DNA from 4 places in the Buttiauxella sp. BIGb0471 genome. Region 4 is predicted to be linked to each of the others. Evidence: predicted binding sites of a transcription regulator. Region 4 holds the regulator's gene; each other region holds the start of a gene.
The links. Region 4 encodes Fur, which represses iron uptake genes when iron is present. Its sites were predicted from a motif close to ATAATAATGAGAACNACTATCAA; they were not measured.

Region 1 (3,879 bases), on a different contig from region 4:
GTGGATGATGCTAGAAAGTTCTTCGTAGGTCAGATAAGCGATAGCGTCATCCGACAAAACCTATTTAACCAGCTTTGGCAGCAGTGACTTCCTGCCCCACTAAGCCAATCTTCAAATACCCTGCCTGATGCAGCGTATCCATCACATTCATCATAGTTTCGTAATCAACCGATTTGTCTGCGCGGAAGAAGATTGTGGTGTCTTTCTTGCCTTCCGTCGCCGCCATTAGCGTGTTAACCATGTTCTCCTGAGTGACTTCATCGTTCCCAATAAACATAGTTTTGTCCGCTTTGACGGAGAGATAGATCGGTTTTTCAGGGCGCGGCTGCGGCTGGCTTGAAGACGCGGGAAGGTTAACCTTCACATCGACCGTCGCAAGCGGCGCTGCCACCATGAAGATAATCAGCAACACTAACATGACATCGATAAACGGCGTCACGTTGATATCATGCATTTCGCCGTTATCGTCGTGGTTTTCGTTAAAACTCATTGCCATGGGATCAACCTACACGCAGTTTCTGAGCTGTACGTACCGGGCGAGACTGAGAGCTTACAGCCAAATCCAGGTCACGACTTTGCAACAGCAGAACCTGAGCGGCGACATCACCCAACGAGGCTTTATAGCCGCCAATCACACGGGCAAACACGTTATAGATAACAACCGCTGGGATTGCTGCAACCAAGCCGATAGCCGTTGCCAGCAATGCTTCTGCGATACCCGGCGCGACGACCGCCAGGTTGGTGGTTTGCGACTGAGCAATACCAATGAAGCTGTTCATGATGCCCCAGACGGTACCAAACAGACCGACGAACGGGGAGATCGCACCGATGGTCGCAAGGAAGCCGTTACCGCGTCCCATGTGACGCCCTGCCGCCGCAACACGGCGCTCAAGACGGAAACCGGTACGCTCTTTAATGCCTTCGTTATCTTCACTGCCGGCGGAAAGCTCAAGCTCGTTTTGCGCTTCATTGATAAGCATGGTGCTGAGGCTTCTCGCATCAAACGCTTCAGCCATTTCACTGGCTTCATCCAGAGAGCGGGCATTAGCCAGTTGCTGCTGCTCGCGCTTAAGACGGCGCTTCTGCGAAGACAGCTCAACACTTTTGCTAAAGAAGATTGCCCAGGTGACGACAGAAGCCAGAATCAGGCCGATCATCACAATTTTTACCACGATGTCGGCATGCTGATACATGCCCCAGACAGAGAGGTCTGTCTGCATCAAATTATTCGTCACTCTTACTCTCCACCACGAAATAATACAAAAACTGGTCGTAATAATATCAAAACGGCATCGAATTGATAGTAGTTCTCATTAGTATTTAAAGAGTGCCTGAAATTGTCTATGCATTCCTTGCGCTTACGCAGCAAAAAGATGATAAGTTAAGTTTAGACATCCAGATGGTTAAACAGGGTAAAGTGAACATGACTGCGAAGAAGCACATCGAAACGGCGCTGGTTAATGCCGGGCGCGATAAAAAATTCACCCAGGGTTCGGTTAACAGCGTCATTCAACGCGCTTCCTCGTTGGTTTTTGAAACTGTAGAAGCGAAAAAACAGGCGACGGCTAACCGCGCAAAAGGCGAGCTTTTTTATGGCCGCCGCGGCACCCTCACCCATTTCTCTTTACAAGAAGCGATGTGCGAACTGGAAGGCGGTGCGGGTTGTGCGCTTTACCCTTGTGGCGCGGCAGCCGTTGCCAATGCGATTCTGGCATTCGTCGAGCATGGCGATAATGTGCTGATGACCGGTAGCGCTTACGAACCTAGCCAGGATTTTTGCACCAAAATTCTCGCTAAACTCGGCGTGACGACCACCTGGTTCGACCCGATGATTGGCGAAGGCATTGCAGAGCTGGTGAAGCCCAATACTAAAGTCGTATTTCTGGAATCGCCAGGCTCTATCACAATGGAAGTACATGACGTTCCAGCGATTGTTAAGGCGATTCGTCGCGTTGCCCCTGACGCCATTATCATGATTGATAACACCTGGGCTGCGGGCATTCTGTTTAAGGCACTGGATTTCGGCATCGATATTTCGATTCAGGCGGGCACCAAGTATCTGATTGGCCATTCCGATGCGATGGTGGGTACGGCAGTGTCGAACGCACGTTGCTGGGACCAGTTGCGCGAGAATTCATATTTGATGGGGCAGATGCTGGATGCCGACACGGCGTATATGACCAGTCGTGGTCTGCGTACCCTGGCGGTGCGCCTGCGCCAACATCATGAAAGCAGTTTAAAAGTTGCCGAATGGCTGGCGCAACATCCGCAGGTTGAACGCGTCAATCACCCTGCACTGCCCGGCAGCAAAGGGCATGAGTTCTGGAAACGAGACTTTACAGGCAGCAGTGGTTTATTCTCATTTGTGCTTAAAAAGCGCTTGAGTAATGACCAGTATCAACACTACCTGGACAATTTCCACTATTTTAGTATGGCTTATTCCTGGGGTGGCTATGAATCGCTTATTCTCGCCAACCAACCGGAAGAACTGGCGGAAATCCGCCCGGCAGGCGGAGTTGACTTCACCGGAACCTTAGTTCGCGTGCATATCGGACTTGAGAATGTTGACGATCTGATTGCCGATCTCGACGCAGGTTTCCAGCGTATTGCCTAAAATTGCCAGAAGTGGATGCCATAAAAGACAGTTTTTGCCGTTTTGAAATGATTTGTTGAGTCTGCGATCATGAAGTCGAAGGGGTTTTAGCGTTACACTATGACCACAAGATTAAGGCCCCTTTAACCGGGGCCTCAAATACTAAGGTGCGCCTAATCTTCATACTGTAGATTCACGCGTGCTCATTAAAGCAGTTCCACAGGATTTGCCATGGCTGTTATACACAATATCGTTCAGGCGCTTTGGCAACATGACTTTGCTGCACTCGCGGACCCTCATGTTGTTGGAGTGGTTTATTGCGTCATGTTTGCGACGCTATTTCTCGAAAATGGATTACTGCCCGCCTCGTTTTTGCCAGGCGACAGTCTGCTATTGCTCGCGGGAGCGCTGGTCGCGAAAGGCGTGATGGGGTTTATCCCGACAATCATTATTTTGACCGCGGCAGCAAGCCTCGGTTGCTGGTTGAGCTACGCGCAAGGTCGCTGGCTCGGTAATACCAAAATCGTGAAAAGCTGGCTCAAGCAACTCCCGCCGCAGTATCACCAGCGGGCAACGGTGATGTTTGACCGACACGGTTTATTCGCTCTGTTAGCCGGGCGTTTTTTGGCGTTTGTACGCACGCTTTTACCCACCATGGCGGGGATTTCCGGCCTCAGCAATCGTCGTTTCCAGGTGTTTAACTGGTTGAGCGGCTTATTATGGGTCGGCAGCGTGACCAGCCTCGGTTACGCCCTAAGCATGATTCCCTTCGTTAAACGCCATGAAGATCAGGTGATGACTTGCCTGATGATTCTCCCGATGGTGCTGCTGGTTGCAGGCCTGGTGGGGACGGTGTTTGTGGTTATCAGGAAAAAATTTAATCCTGCTTAACTTTTGAGTCGGTCGGGATAACATGACGTTTTCCCGGCCAACGCCATTCATGAATACCCTCTCATCTTTATCCCTCACCATAAATTATCCATGTGATGGATATAGTTAAATCTCATAATCAATCACAAATCCTCTTTTCCCCATTCAGACGAAAGAACTGATCTTCCTGATGACTTATAAATAAAAAGGCACCCCAACCTGATTATTTAGCTATTCGTCTTAATGGAGAAATATAATGCAATTAGATTTCACACTTAATATTAGCGACGACACATGGTATCCGACCGCTGACATCACTGGCTTCAAAGCCAAACCCGGCAACAGTATTGATATTAAAGAAAAACTTGTGGTGACATTTACCGCCCCAGGCAAAATAACCGAAGGCGACATTAATA
Region 2 (3,879 bases), on a different contig from region 4:
GCTTTGTTGCAAGTTGCGACTTCTCTCCTTCCACAGCGCGGAAAATCGTCTAAGGTTTTCATAGGGTTGATCGCGAAAATTTCACGCGAACCTGACAAGGAGAAAAATAAATGACGATTCCTGTTTTGCGCCGTCCTCGCACTTTATTTATTGCGATTCAAATAGCTATCGGTTGTGCCTTCGTGAATTTTACCCTGCCAGCAACAGCCGATGAGAGTGTACAACCCCTGCCGCAACCGCCTGATATTCTGCTTGGCCCATTGTTCACTGATGTCCAGACGGCGAAGCTGTTCCCTGACCAAAAGACCTTTGCCGATGCGGTGCCGAAAAACGATCCGCTGATGATCCTCGCCGATTACCGGATGCAGAGAAACCAGTCGGGCTTCGATTTGCGCCACTTTGTGAATGTGAATTTTGTGCTGCCGAAAGAAGGTGAAAAATATGTTCCGCCAGAAGGCCAGTCGTTGCGTGAACATATTGATAGCCTGTGGCCGGTGCTGACGCGCACCACAGATAGCGCAAGCAAATGGGATTCTTTGCTGCCGCTGCCGAAGCCGTATGTGGTTCCGGGTGGGCGTTTTCGTGAAGTCTATTATTGGGACAGCTACTTTACGATGCTGGGGCTTGCGGAAAGCGGCCACTGGAACAAAGTGCAGGATATGGTCGATAACTTCGCCCATGAAATTGACGCCTGGGGACATATTCCCAACGGCAACCGCAGCTATTATCTGAGCCGCTCGCAACCGCCGTTCTTCGCCTTTATGGTCAAACTGCTCGCCAGCCACAATGGCGATGATACGTACACCACTTACCTGCCGCAGCTGAAAAAAGAGTACGCCTACTGGATGCAGGGCAGCGATGCGCTTGAACCTGGTGCGCAGAACCTGCGAGTGGTGAAACTCAAAGATGGTTCGGTGCTGAACCGTTACTGGGATGACCGCGATACACCGCGTACTGAATCGTATCTCGACGATGTGACGACGGCGAAAAACAACCCGAATCGCCCGGCGACGGAAATCTACCGTGATTTGCGTGCTGCCGCCGCGTCCGGTTGGGATTTCAGCTCGCGTTGGATGGATAACCCGGAACAACTGGGTTCGATTCGCACCACCTCGATTGTGCCGGTCGATTTGAACGCGCTGTTGTTCCAGATGGAAAAAACGCTTGCTCACGCCAGCAGTGTGGCTAAAGACAGCAATGCCGCAGCACAATATCAGCAACTGGCTGATGCTCGCCAGAAAGCCATGGAAAAGCATCTGTGGAATGCGAAACAAGGCTGGTACGCGGATTACGACCTGAAAACTAACGCAGTTCGTTCACAGCTGACTGCCGCGTCGCTATTCCCGCTGTATGTACATTCAGCATCGAAAGAACACGCCGACAAAATGGCAACTATTACCCGGGCGCAGTTGCTGAAAGCTGGCGGCCTTGCCACCACCAACCTGAAAACTGGCCAGCAATGGGATGCGCCAAATGGCTGGGCACCGTTGCAATGGGTGGCAACCGAAGGTTTGCAAAACTACGGGCACCAGGATTTAGCCATGGAAGTGAGCTGGCGGTTCCTGACCAACGTGCAGCACACCTACAACCGGGAGAAAAAACTGGTGGAGAAATATGATGTCTCTTCTACCGGTACAGGCGGCGGTGGCGGCGAATATCCGTTACAGGATGGCTTCGGCTGGACTAACGGTGTGACGCTAAAAATGCTCGATTTGCTATGCGGCACTGAAAAGCCATGCGATTCGACGCCAGACAAATTGCCTTCGGCAACGCCAGGGCCGGTGACTGAGGCGACGAAGCCTGCTCCGGCAACCGCGCAGTAGTTTTCCTCCTGCCCTCACCCTGGCAATTTTGTCAGGGTGAGATCTGGAAGTTGTGGTGTTTTTCCGTCCACCCGAACGTCTGGTTATCTCTGCATCCGTTGTTAACGGTGAACGTTTAGTGAACGGAACTTTCTCCGTATCGGCAGAAACCTACCCTCAACGTTGCGTATAAGAGAGAGACCACAGGAGAGGACTCTCCCCCCTCCCCATTCCCCTTTATTTTCATGGTCTTTCATTTCCTCCCTGCAAATATCTGCACTTGAAACCGCAAACAATAACGATAATAATTCGCATTCCATTATTACAAGCAATTACATTTTGGCTTCAGGGATTACACTTCATGAAACTGGCATTTACCGTAAAGCGCCCCGCTTTACTTTGCGCGCTTGCTTTGTCTGCGCCGACTTACGTCATGGCGGAAGATACCGTCGTCGTGACCGCAGCACCTGCGCCTACTTCCACCAGCGCGACGGAAGGCTATACCTCGCCGGTGAGCAAAGGTGCGACCAAAACTGATGAGCCAATCATCACCACCGCTCAGTCGGTTTCAGTGATTACGCGTCAGCAAATGGACGACCAGGGCGCGTTATCGGTTAACAGCGCACTGAATTATACGCCTGGCGTATTCACCGGCTTTGCGGGTGGCGCAACACGTTATGACACCGTTGCCCTGCGCGGTTTCCACGGCGGTGATGTGAATAACATTTTCCTTGATGGCCTGCGCCTGATGAGCGACGCCGGCAGCTACAACGTGGTTCAGGTTGACCCGTGGTTCCTCGAACGCATTGATGTTATCAAAGGGCCTTCTTCTGCGCTTTACGGACAGACTATTCCTGGCGGCCTGGTAATGGAAACCTCGAAGCGCCCGCAGTTTATCGAGGAAGGCCACGTTCGCGCGATGTACGGCAATAACAGCACCAACGGCACGGCGTTTGATTACACCAATGCGATCAACGACGAATGGGCGTATCGCATTATCGGGATGACCAAAAATACCGATACCCAATATGAAAATACCCGTGATGAACGCTACGCCATCTCCCCGTCCCTGCTCTGGCAGCCGGACGAAAATACTTCGCTGGTGATGCGTGCGTATCTGGAAAAAGATCCTTCCGGCGGCTTCCACGGTTCAGTTCCGGCAGACGGCAGTATTTATTCTTCGACGGGCCGCAAAATCAGCACCGGGTTCTCTGACGTCGAGCCGGGTAATGACGAGTTCAAACGCCACCAGCAGATTTACAGCTATGAGTTTGCGCATAAATTCGATGAAGTATGGGCATTCCGTTCTAACGCCAGTTACACCCATTCCAACGTTGGGCTGAAACAGGCTTATCAGATTGGCTGGGCTGATGCGCAGCATGACGAACTGATGCGTTATTACAGCGGCGAAACCTCATCTCTTGATGCTTATGCCATTGATAACCAGCTGGAAGCAGATTTCGCCACTGGCGAGCTGGATCATAAAGTGGTGCTCGGCGGTGAGTTCCATAAATACACCAATAACCTGTCTGATGATTCCGCATATACCACCAATATCAACCCATGGACCGGCGAGTCCGGCGGCCCTGGCGGTTTCTACTATTACGACCCGCGTGACCCGACTTACTCGACCATCAACCAGGGTTTGCTGACCAAAGCAGGCAAGCGCCAGTACGAACAGACCGGCGTTTATTTGCAGGATGATATGAAGTGGAATCAGTGGCATATGACGCTGTCTGGTCGTTACGACCATATCGTGACGAAGAGCCATATTGTGGCAGAAGCCATTGATAGCGACGTGACGGATAACCGTACCGATGACCATTTCAGTGGCCGGGCATCATTACTCTATGCCTTCACCAATGGTGTTTCGCCGTATATCAGCTACAGCCAGGCCATTACCCCGCAGGTTCTGCCGGGCGCCGATGGCAAACTGCTGAAACCTACCACTGCCGAGCAGTACGAAGCAGGCGTGAAATATCAGCCGGTGGGCACCGCGGATATGTATACCGTGGCGCTGTATGATCTGACGCAGAAAGATGTCGGCAACCGTGTCGTGCAGGGCAGCTACTACGAG
Region 3 (3,879 bases), on a different contig from region 4:
ATTTTGATTTTGACAATACGCACTGTAAATATTGGCAATACGGCGGGTAATTGCGGTGAAACTGAAGCCATCAACCACCAAATGGTGAAAACGTTGATACCAGAACCAGCGCGTTTCGCCGATACGCAGGAGCTGATGATGATAAAGCGGTTTTGCGCTGCTGATACGCAAATCCTGCTCCAGATCCTCACGCATCAACGCAAGAGCAGCCGTTTCGGGTTCAGCGACGCCGCGTAAATCACGGCAAAGCGGGGCTGTAAATGTTGCATCAGGATCGACCCACTGACGCGCCTCGCCATCCACTTCACTAAAACGCATTTTCAGCGTATCCGCCTCGCTCATGCCCGCCACTATCGCCTTGCACAGCAGCGCTTCATTAAGCTCACCGTTAAGTTCGCCCCCGCAGTTTAATTCAATATAGTGCGCAACGCTCCACGCGTTGGCCTGGGGCGAAAGCTGATCGGCCATCCAGATGCCGGGTTGCGCCGCCACCAGCGGCAGGGTTTCGACGGGTGCGAGTATCGGCGCCATGATTAATTCACTCACCTTTCACCTCTGCTTTCGCAAAGTTTGCCGGTTGTAATTGGGTCCAGTTAGCGAGCAGCCACTGATTGCATTCTTCATTTGATGCCGGTTCACAAACCACCTGCCAGCCATCGGGCAAGGCACAATGTTCGGGCCATAAGCTGAACTGGCTCGCGGCATTTTCAAGGATGAAAAAACGACTCTGCGGCGAGTCGAAGGGGTTACTGAATTCCATACTTCATTCCACTCCTGTCAAAGAGACGCTTTCCAGAGCCAGGCTAAGCCGTTGATCAGCCCGCCCCGCCAGCAAAGCGCATCGTGCCCACCGTCAACCTGACGGTAGAAAACTGCTCGCTGTGTTTGTTGTAGTAAGGGATAAATTCGTTGATTAACCTGATGGATAAGAGGTTCTCTGACCCCTGCCTCAAGATAGATTCGTAGCGGTTTGTCACAGACCAGCCCGCCTTCGAGTCGCTGAATTAACTGCCCGCCCTGCGGGTTGCTTCCTCGGTTAGGCCACCAGTACGACCCGGATTGGCTCAACACGCAGCCAAATTGTTCCGGCCAGTGAAGTGCCGCATAAAGCGAGGAAAGCCCGCCAAAACTTTGCCCAGCCACCACGGTGGTTTCGGGGTTTTCATTCCAGCGAGTGAGGGTGCGCAGATGCGGTAATAATTCTTCCTGCAACGCCTGCCAAAACTGCGCATTGCACGGCAGTTCGTTGCTGCGGGTGTTGTTGTCGATAACATCAATCAGCACGTAAACCGCAGGCGGCAGCACTCCGGCGTCCGTTTGTGCCTGAAGCGCAGGCCACACCGGCATGCTTTCTGCCCAGAATTGGCCGTCGAGCAAAATCGCCAGCGGGCGCTCTTCGGGTTGTGCGTCACCGGTCGCAAAAATCCACACTTTGCGCTGATTTTTCAGACGCGGGCTGTCCCAAGTGATGTATTGCACTGCGCAATGCGCCGTGTTGGGCTTATCCCAACCAGGCTGCGGTGGCGCGTGAGGAAGATGGAGTGCGGACATCGGATGCCCACGCCCGCCCAGCCAACTTTCAGGGTTCAGCGGATCGGCAATGGCTCGCGGCAGCAGTTTGCGCCAGCCTTCACGCAGTGCCATACGTGCCGGTTCGATACCTTCGAACGCTTGCGCGGGGAAATCCTCTTCGCAGGCCGACGGGATAAAACAATAACTGCCGCGCCATGTGCTGCTCAGGCGAGTTTGCCACTGCCAGACATCCGTTCCAGGCACGCGTTCAAGGGTTTGCGGGCGAGATTTTTGGTGATGGTCGGTCACGCCGGTGATGTAAATCCACACCCGTTTTACCGATGACGTTTGCTCGCAACCTTCCGGGTCGCGCCAAAAGAAAGTCACTGTGCACTGGCTATCATTTTCACAGGCGACGACGGGGATCCCCTGCGCCTGTTTTTCCTGCCACCAGCTCTTACTTCCTGTCTGTAAATTCGCCACTTGAACACAACCCTATGAAATCAATGCAAACGTTCAATAAACCTGAAATATATTGATAATACTATTGATAATTATTTTCATTTGCAATAGCGTATTTCCGCGCTTTGAGCTACCAGCTTCCGGGTGCAAAAACAATAAATTGCCGAACTTGAACGCACGATTCCCTCATTTCAGGGCGAATGCTGGATAGATCCCGGTATGTCTAAGTGAAAACCATGCTGCGCCCGCTCCCTATGGGAATGGAATGACACCGGGCGAAGCGGAAAAGCAGGCCACCATAATGAATAATAAAATTAACTATTCCCTCGCGATGCTTATCAATCTGGGGATTTACGGGGTCGCCCAACCTGCCTTCGCGGCAGAGCAAGCGGCACCGGCAACGGCGCAAGCCGCTGCACCCAGCAACGACGACTCGCTCACTCATGAAGACACTTTGGTTGTTACCGCTGCCGAGCAAAATTTGCAGGCACCAGGCGTTTCGACCATCACAGCAGAAGAACTCAAAAAGCGCCCACCGGCGCGTGATATTTCCGAAATCGTTCGTACCATGCCGGGCGTTAACCTGACCGGTAACTCCACCAGCGGCCAGCGCGGCAACGGTCGCCAGATTGATATTCGCGGGATGGGCCCGGAAAACACGCTGATTCTTATTGATGGAAAACCCGTGACCAGCCGTAACTCTGTGCGTCTGGGTTGGCGTGGCGAGCGTGATACTCGCGGCGATGCAAGCTGGGTTCCGCCAGAAATGGTTGAGCGTATTGAAGTTATTCGTGGCCCAGCCGCCGCACGTTACGGCAACGGTGCGGCTGGCGGCGTGGTGAATATCATCACCAAAAAAGGCACCAACGAATGGCACGGTTCCTGGAACACCTATCTGAATGCGCCGGAACACAAAGACGAAGGTTCAACCAAGCGCACCAACTTTAGCCTGAATGGCCCGCTGGGCGGGGATTTCAGCTTCCGCCTGTACGGCAACCTAGATAAAACCCAGGCAGACGCGTGGGACATCAACCAGGGTCACCAGTCTGAACGTACTGGTATTTACGCCGATACGCTGCCCGCCGGGCGCGAGGGTGTGATTAACAAAGACATCAACGGCGTGGTGCGTTGGGACTTTGCGCCAATGCAATCTTTGGAACTGGAAGCGGGCTACAGCCGCCAGGGCAACCTGTATTCCGGCGACACCCAAAACACCAACACCAACAAAATCGTTAAAGATAACTATGGCGAAGAGACAAACCGTCTGTACCGCCAGAGCTACTCTTTGACCTGGAATGGCGGTTGGGATAACGGCCTGACCACCAGCAACTGGGTGCAGTACGAACACACGCGCAACTCGCGTATGCAAGAAGGCCTGGCCGGTGGCACCGAAGGGATTTTCTCCAGCGATCAATTCAGCGATATCGATTTGAGCGACGTGCTGCTGCACAGCGATGTGAATATCCCGATTGATTTTATCGTGAATCAGAACCTGACGCTGGGCACCGAATGGAACCAGCAGAAGATGAAAGATTTGTCTTCAAACAACCAGACCTTCATGGGCGGGCCGGTTCCAGGTTCATCCAGCACCGGTCGTAGCCCGTATTCCCAGGCTGAAATCTTCTCGCTGTTTGCTGAAGATAATATGGAGCTGACGGACAGCACCATGCTGACGCCGGGCGTGCGTTTTGATCACCACAGCATTGTTGGCAGCAACTGGAGTCCGTCACTCAACCTGTCGCAAGGTTTAGGTGATTATTTCACGCTAAAAATGGGTATCGCACAGGCGTATAAAGCGCCGAGTCTGTATCAAACTAACCCGAACTACATTCTGTACAGCAAGGGACAGGGTTGCTACGCAAGCAGCACTGGCGTGGGCTGCTACATGATGGGTAACGAAGACCT
Region 4 (3,879 bases):
CGCGCAATTCATCGTTTTATCGGTGAATCCGTAGCAAACTGATTAAAAACAAACCGACTGGCCGCAAGTTGCGGCTAACGCGTTGGCGCGCAAGCCATGCTGATGTATGATTGCGCGCTAAATTGCGCCAGAGCACCCCGCTCAGTGCCACCTGAATTCCCTGTCAGTAGTCTAATCATGGCAAAAGAACAAACGGACCGTACTACATTAGATCTGTTCGCGGACGAGCGTCGCCCGGGGCGACCAAAAACAAATCCGCTAACGCGTGATGAGCAATTGCGTATCAACAAACGCAATCAACTCAAGCGCGATAAAGTACGCGGCCTGAAGCGAGTGGAGCTAAAGCTCAATAACGATGCGGTAGATGCTCTCAACCAACTGGCTGAAGCGCGCAACATCAGCCGTAGCGAGCTGATTGAAGAGATACTACTCGCACAACTGAAGCAGCATCTCAGTTAGTTTTAGTGCTATGTCCTGGTATGCAATGTTGCAGTCTGTGCACACCGGGGCGATAGCAGTTTCCGCACCACGAAGTGTTCTGCTATGATTGCCCTATCTGTGGCCAAATAGCAGCCACCATACCATTAAGTATCAAGAGGTTATTTTACTCATGGCAATCGTAGGCATTTTTTTCGGCAGCGACACTGGTAACACCGAAAATATCGCGAAAATGATTCAAAAACAGCTCGGTAAAGAAGTTGCTGAGGTGCATGACATTGCTAAGAGCAGCAAAGAAGACCTGGAAGGCTTCGATATTCTGCTTCTCGGCATCCCAACGTGGTATTACGGTGAAGCACAATGCGACTGGGATGATTTCTTCCCGACGCTGGAAGAAGTTGATTTCAATGGCAAACTGGTTGCTCTGTTCGGCTGTGGCGACCAGGAAGATTACGCAGAATACTTCTGTGACGCGTTAGGCACTATCCGCGACATCATTGAGCCACGAGGCGCAGCTATCGTCGGTCACTGGCCAACGGCGGGCTACCATTTTGAAGCCTCTAAAGGTCTGGCTGACGACGATCACTTTGTTGGTCTGGCTATCGACGAAGATCGTCAACCAGAACTGACGGCTGAACGCGTTCAGAAATGGGTCAAACAAGTTTCTGACGAGCTGAACCTGGCAGATATCATCAACGCCTGATGCCAGATGTGGCGCAACTATTGGGTTGCGTCACATTGATAGATATTATCGATTAAAATAATCGCTACAAATTTTTAACTTTTCAGTTTGTCCCTGTACAATGAACTCCTGATCAAAAAGCTAGCAAGGCAAACAAATCGCGACTCAGCCGCCATTTTTTAGCTTGATTATGCATAATACTTGCGGTTCCCATTTAGAAATGGCAGTTCTATAATGAGACGCATTCATCTTAACGCTCACCCTGAGTCCGAGCGAATCGTTAAGCAACAGGACAATTTCCGCATGACTGACAATAATACCGCATTAAAGAAGGCCGGCTTGAAAGTCACGCTTCCGCGATTAAAAATCCTTGAAGTGTTGCAAGGGCCGGTGAACCACCACGTCAGTGCGGAAGACCTCTATAAACGTCTGATTGATATGGGCGAAGAGATTGGTCTCGCCACCGTTTATCGTGTACTAAACCAGTTTGATGATGCAGGCATTGTGACTCGTCATAATTTCGAAGGCGGAAAATCCGTGTTCGAACTGACGCAGCAGCATCACCATGACCATCTGATCTGTCTGGATTGCGGCAAGGTTATTGAATTTAGTGATGATTCAATCGAAGCCCGCCAGCGCGAAATCGCATCACGTCATGGCATTCGTCTGACTAACCACAGCCTGTACCTTTACGGTCACTGCGCTGAAGGTGATTGCCGTACTGATGAAAACGCACACGAAATCAGCGAAAGGTAATCTGCATCTTTTGGCATCTGATTCAGCTGCCAGATGTAAAAAAACCGGTGAGGAAGCTCACCGGTTTTTTTATGGCTTACGCACTACCATTATTTGTTGTTAGCGCGAATCTCTTGCCAGATTTTATCGCACTTGGCTTTGACCGCCTGGTCATTACCCGTACGAGTTGCCTGGATGCAGTTCTGGTAATCCAGGGTACGAACCGTTTCTTTCTTCGCGAAATCCTGATGCTCTTTTTCCTGAGCCAGTACATTCAACACGCTTTGGCAGGCCTGAATTTTATCCGGGTTACCTTCTGCGGTGTTAATACAGGCGCTATACGCTTGTTTCAATTTAGTATCTTCCGGAGCCGTTTTAGGTTGTTGCTGCGCACACGCACTCAAACCTAACGCCATCACCACTGTCAGAACGATTTTTTTCATGCTTGATATCCTTAAGAAATCCGGGCGTTTTCACGCCCGGATTCGAATCAGAAGATGGTGAACGGTGCGATAACAATGAATTTCACGTCACGCTCATCCTGGAAGATGTTGCCGTAACCACCGCCCCAGCTTGGGATGTCGGAATGGTTGTCGTATTGAGTGAAGTGCAGTTTGAACAGAGTGCCTTTCGCACGGCCATCCTGAACGGTATACAACGCATCAAGGCTGTACGCAGATTCTTTCAGGCGGTTATCCGCATCATAGTAACCGTCTGTGGTTGGTTTGGAGCTTGGTTTAGCATCCCATGCGTAAACATAAGATGCACCCACTGCCCAACCCGCAAGATTCCAGTTGCTCAGGTCATACATCGCGCCCGCAAATACCGCTTTTTCACCGTTGGCGTTGAAGTCAGAGCGGTTATCCCACCACACATCAAGACGACCGTTGGAAGAGGCGTAGGTTGGCGTCATACGCTGCAGGAAGTAGCCCTGTTGGCCATCGGCCTTAACCACGGTTCCTTCAAGGCGCAAATCAACCTGACCGACTCTGTATCCGAGAGTCAGTGCCTGCAACCATGCTGTGCCGTCGTAAAGATCGTTCACGCTGCCGTCAGAAACTTTGTCACGCGTGCCGTAGAACTGGTAGCTGGTGGTTAACGGGCTGCCCGCGATATCAAATTTGTAGCTCGCCTTGGTGAAATACTGATCAACATAACCTTCAGCCTGACCAAATGCAGCCTCAAGAATCAGGTCATTTTTGAAGTCATATTTCGCGCCAAGGGAATGTAAATATTCTACTTTGGTGTTCTTATCGTTCTGATAGAACTTGTCCATTTCCAGGTGCCACGGAGCTTTATACTCGTTGGTCCACATGTAGGAGAAGCTCAACGCACCAGAATCGCCATAGTCAAAGTTTGCACCAGCTTCTGCGCCCTGGTAAGTACCCGGCATAAAGCTCCAGTGTGGTGCTAACAGAGTTTGACCGGTTGGCTGAATGTAACCACCACGCGCCCATACCGGGCCGTATTTGAATTTAGCTGCTGCTTTATAGAGGCTGATGCCGCTCTTATCGCCGGAATAATCTTCGTCATAAGCTTTGTTAGAAGAGGAGAATGCGATTTCGTTTGGGTGACCGCTGTTAGCGTTTTCTGCCATTTCGATAGCAGTAAAGGCCGCAACGTCCAGACCAAACATGTCTGCGGCATAACCTGACTGGAAGTCCAGGTTTGCGTTCCATGTGGAGTGCGCAAGGTTAGTTTCGTATTTACCCGTTGTGACGTCTTTACGGTCACGCTCACGCTGCCAGTAATAAACGCCGCCGGTCAGCGTTGAATCATCAATAAAACCTGCTGCCGTTGCCTGAGGGATGACCACTAATCCTGAAAGAGCCGTAACACCTGCGATTGCAAGCGCCAGCGCACTACGTTTGCCACTAAACGTACGCATAGAAAATTCCTCTTTGACGAATAAATAATCGCTGGACGTTAAAAGACGTCATGTAGCGAAAAAAGTAAAAATGCCTAACGGCTAAAGCGGTTATGAATATTTGCCCGCATTACTGCTTCCTTAAGACTATTTTTCG

Region 1: a site for Fur is predicted at 1,298-1,320, ahead of exbB (tol-pal system-associated acyl-CoA thioesterase). Genes of this name have one in related genera too.
Region 2: a site for Fur is predicted at 2,095-2,117, ahead of M2371_RS04040 (TonB-dependent siderophore receptor). Genes of this name have one in related genera too.
Region 3: a site for Fur is predicted at 2,054-2,076, ahead of fes (enterochelin esterase). Genes of this name have one in related genera too.

What each region holds. Positions count from the first base shown of each region.
Region 1 covers NZ_JANUEU010000007.1:71,185-75,063, reverse strand. The annotation lists gene exbD (TonB system transport protein ExbD) at 65-496, opposite strand; gene exbB (tol-pal system-associated acyl-CoA thioesterase) at 501-1,235, opposite strand; gene metC (cystathionine beta-lyase) at 1,400-2,614, shown strand; gene M2371_RS19025 (DedA family protein) at 2,825-3,484, shown strand; gene M2371_RS19020 (hypothetical protein) at 3,720-3,879, shown strand, end outside.
Region 2 covers NZ_JANUEU010000001.1:859,961-863,839, reverse strand. The annotation lists gene M2371_RS04045 (alpha,alpha-trehalase) at 111-1,823, shown strand; gene M2371_RS04040 (TonB-dependent siderophore receptor) at 2,164-3,879, shown strand, end outside.
Region 3 covers NZ_JANUEU010000005.1:284,907-288,785, reverse strand. The annotation lists gene M2371_RS17170 (enterobactin synthase subunit F) at 1-531, opposite strand, end outside; gene M2371_RS17165 (MbtH family NRPS accessory protein) at 539-760, opposite strand; gene fes (enterochelin esterase) at 778-1,995, opposite strand; gene M2371_RS17155 (TonB-dependent siderophore receptor) at 2,276-3,879, shown strand, end outside.
Region 4 covers NZ_JANUEU010000002.1:127,644-131,522, reverse strand. The annotation lists gene ybfF (esterase) at 1-42, shown strand, start outside; gene ybfE (LexA regulated protein) at 178-459, shown strand; gene fldA (flavodoxin FldA) at 611-1,141, shown strand; gene fur (ferric iron uptake transcriptional regulator) at 1,424-1,876, shown strand; gene chiQ (ChiQ/YbfN family lipoprotein) at 1,966-2,298, opposite strand; gene chiP (chitoporin ChiP) at 2,346-3,743, opposite strand.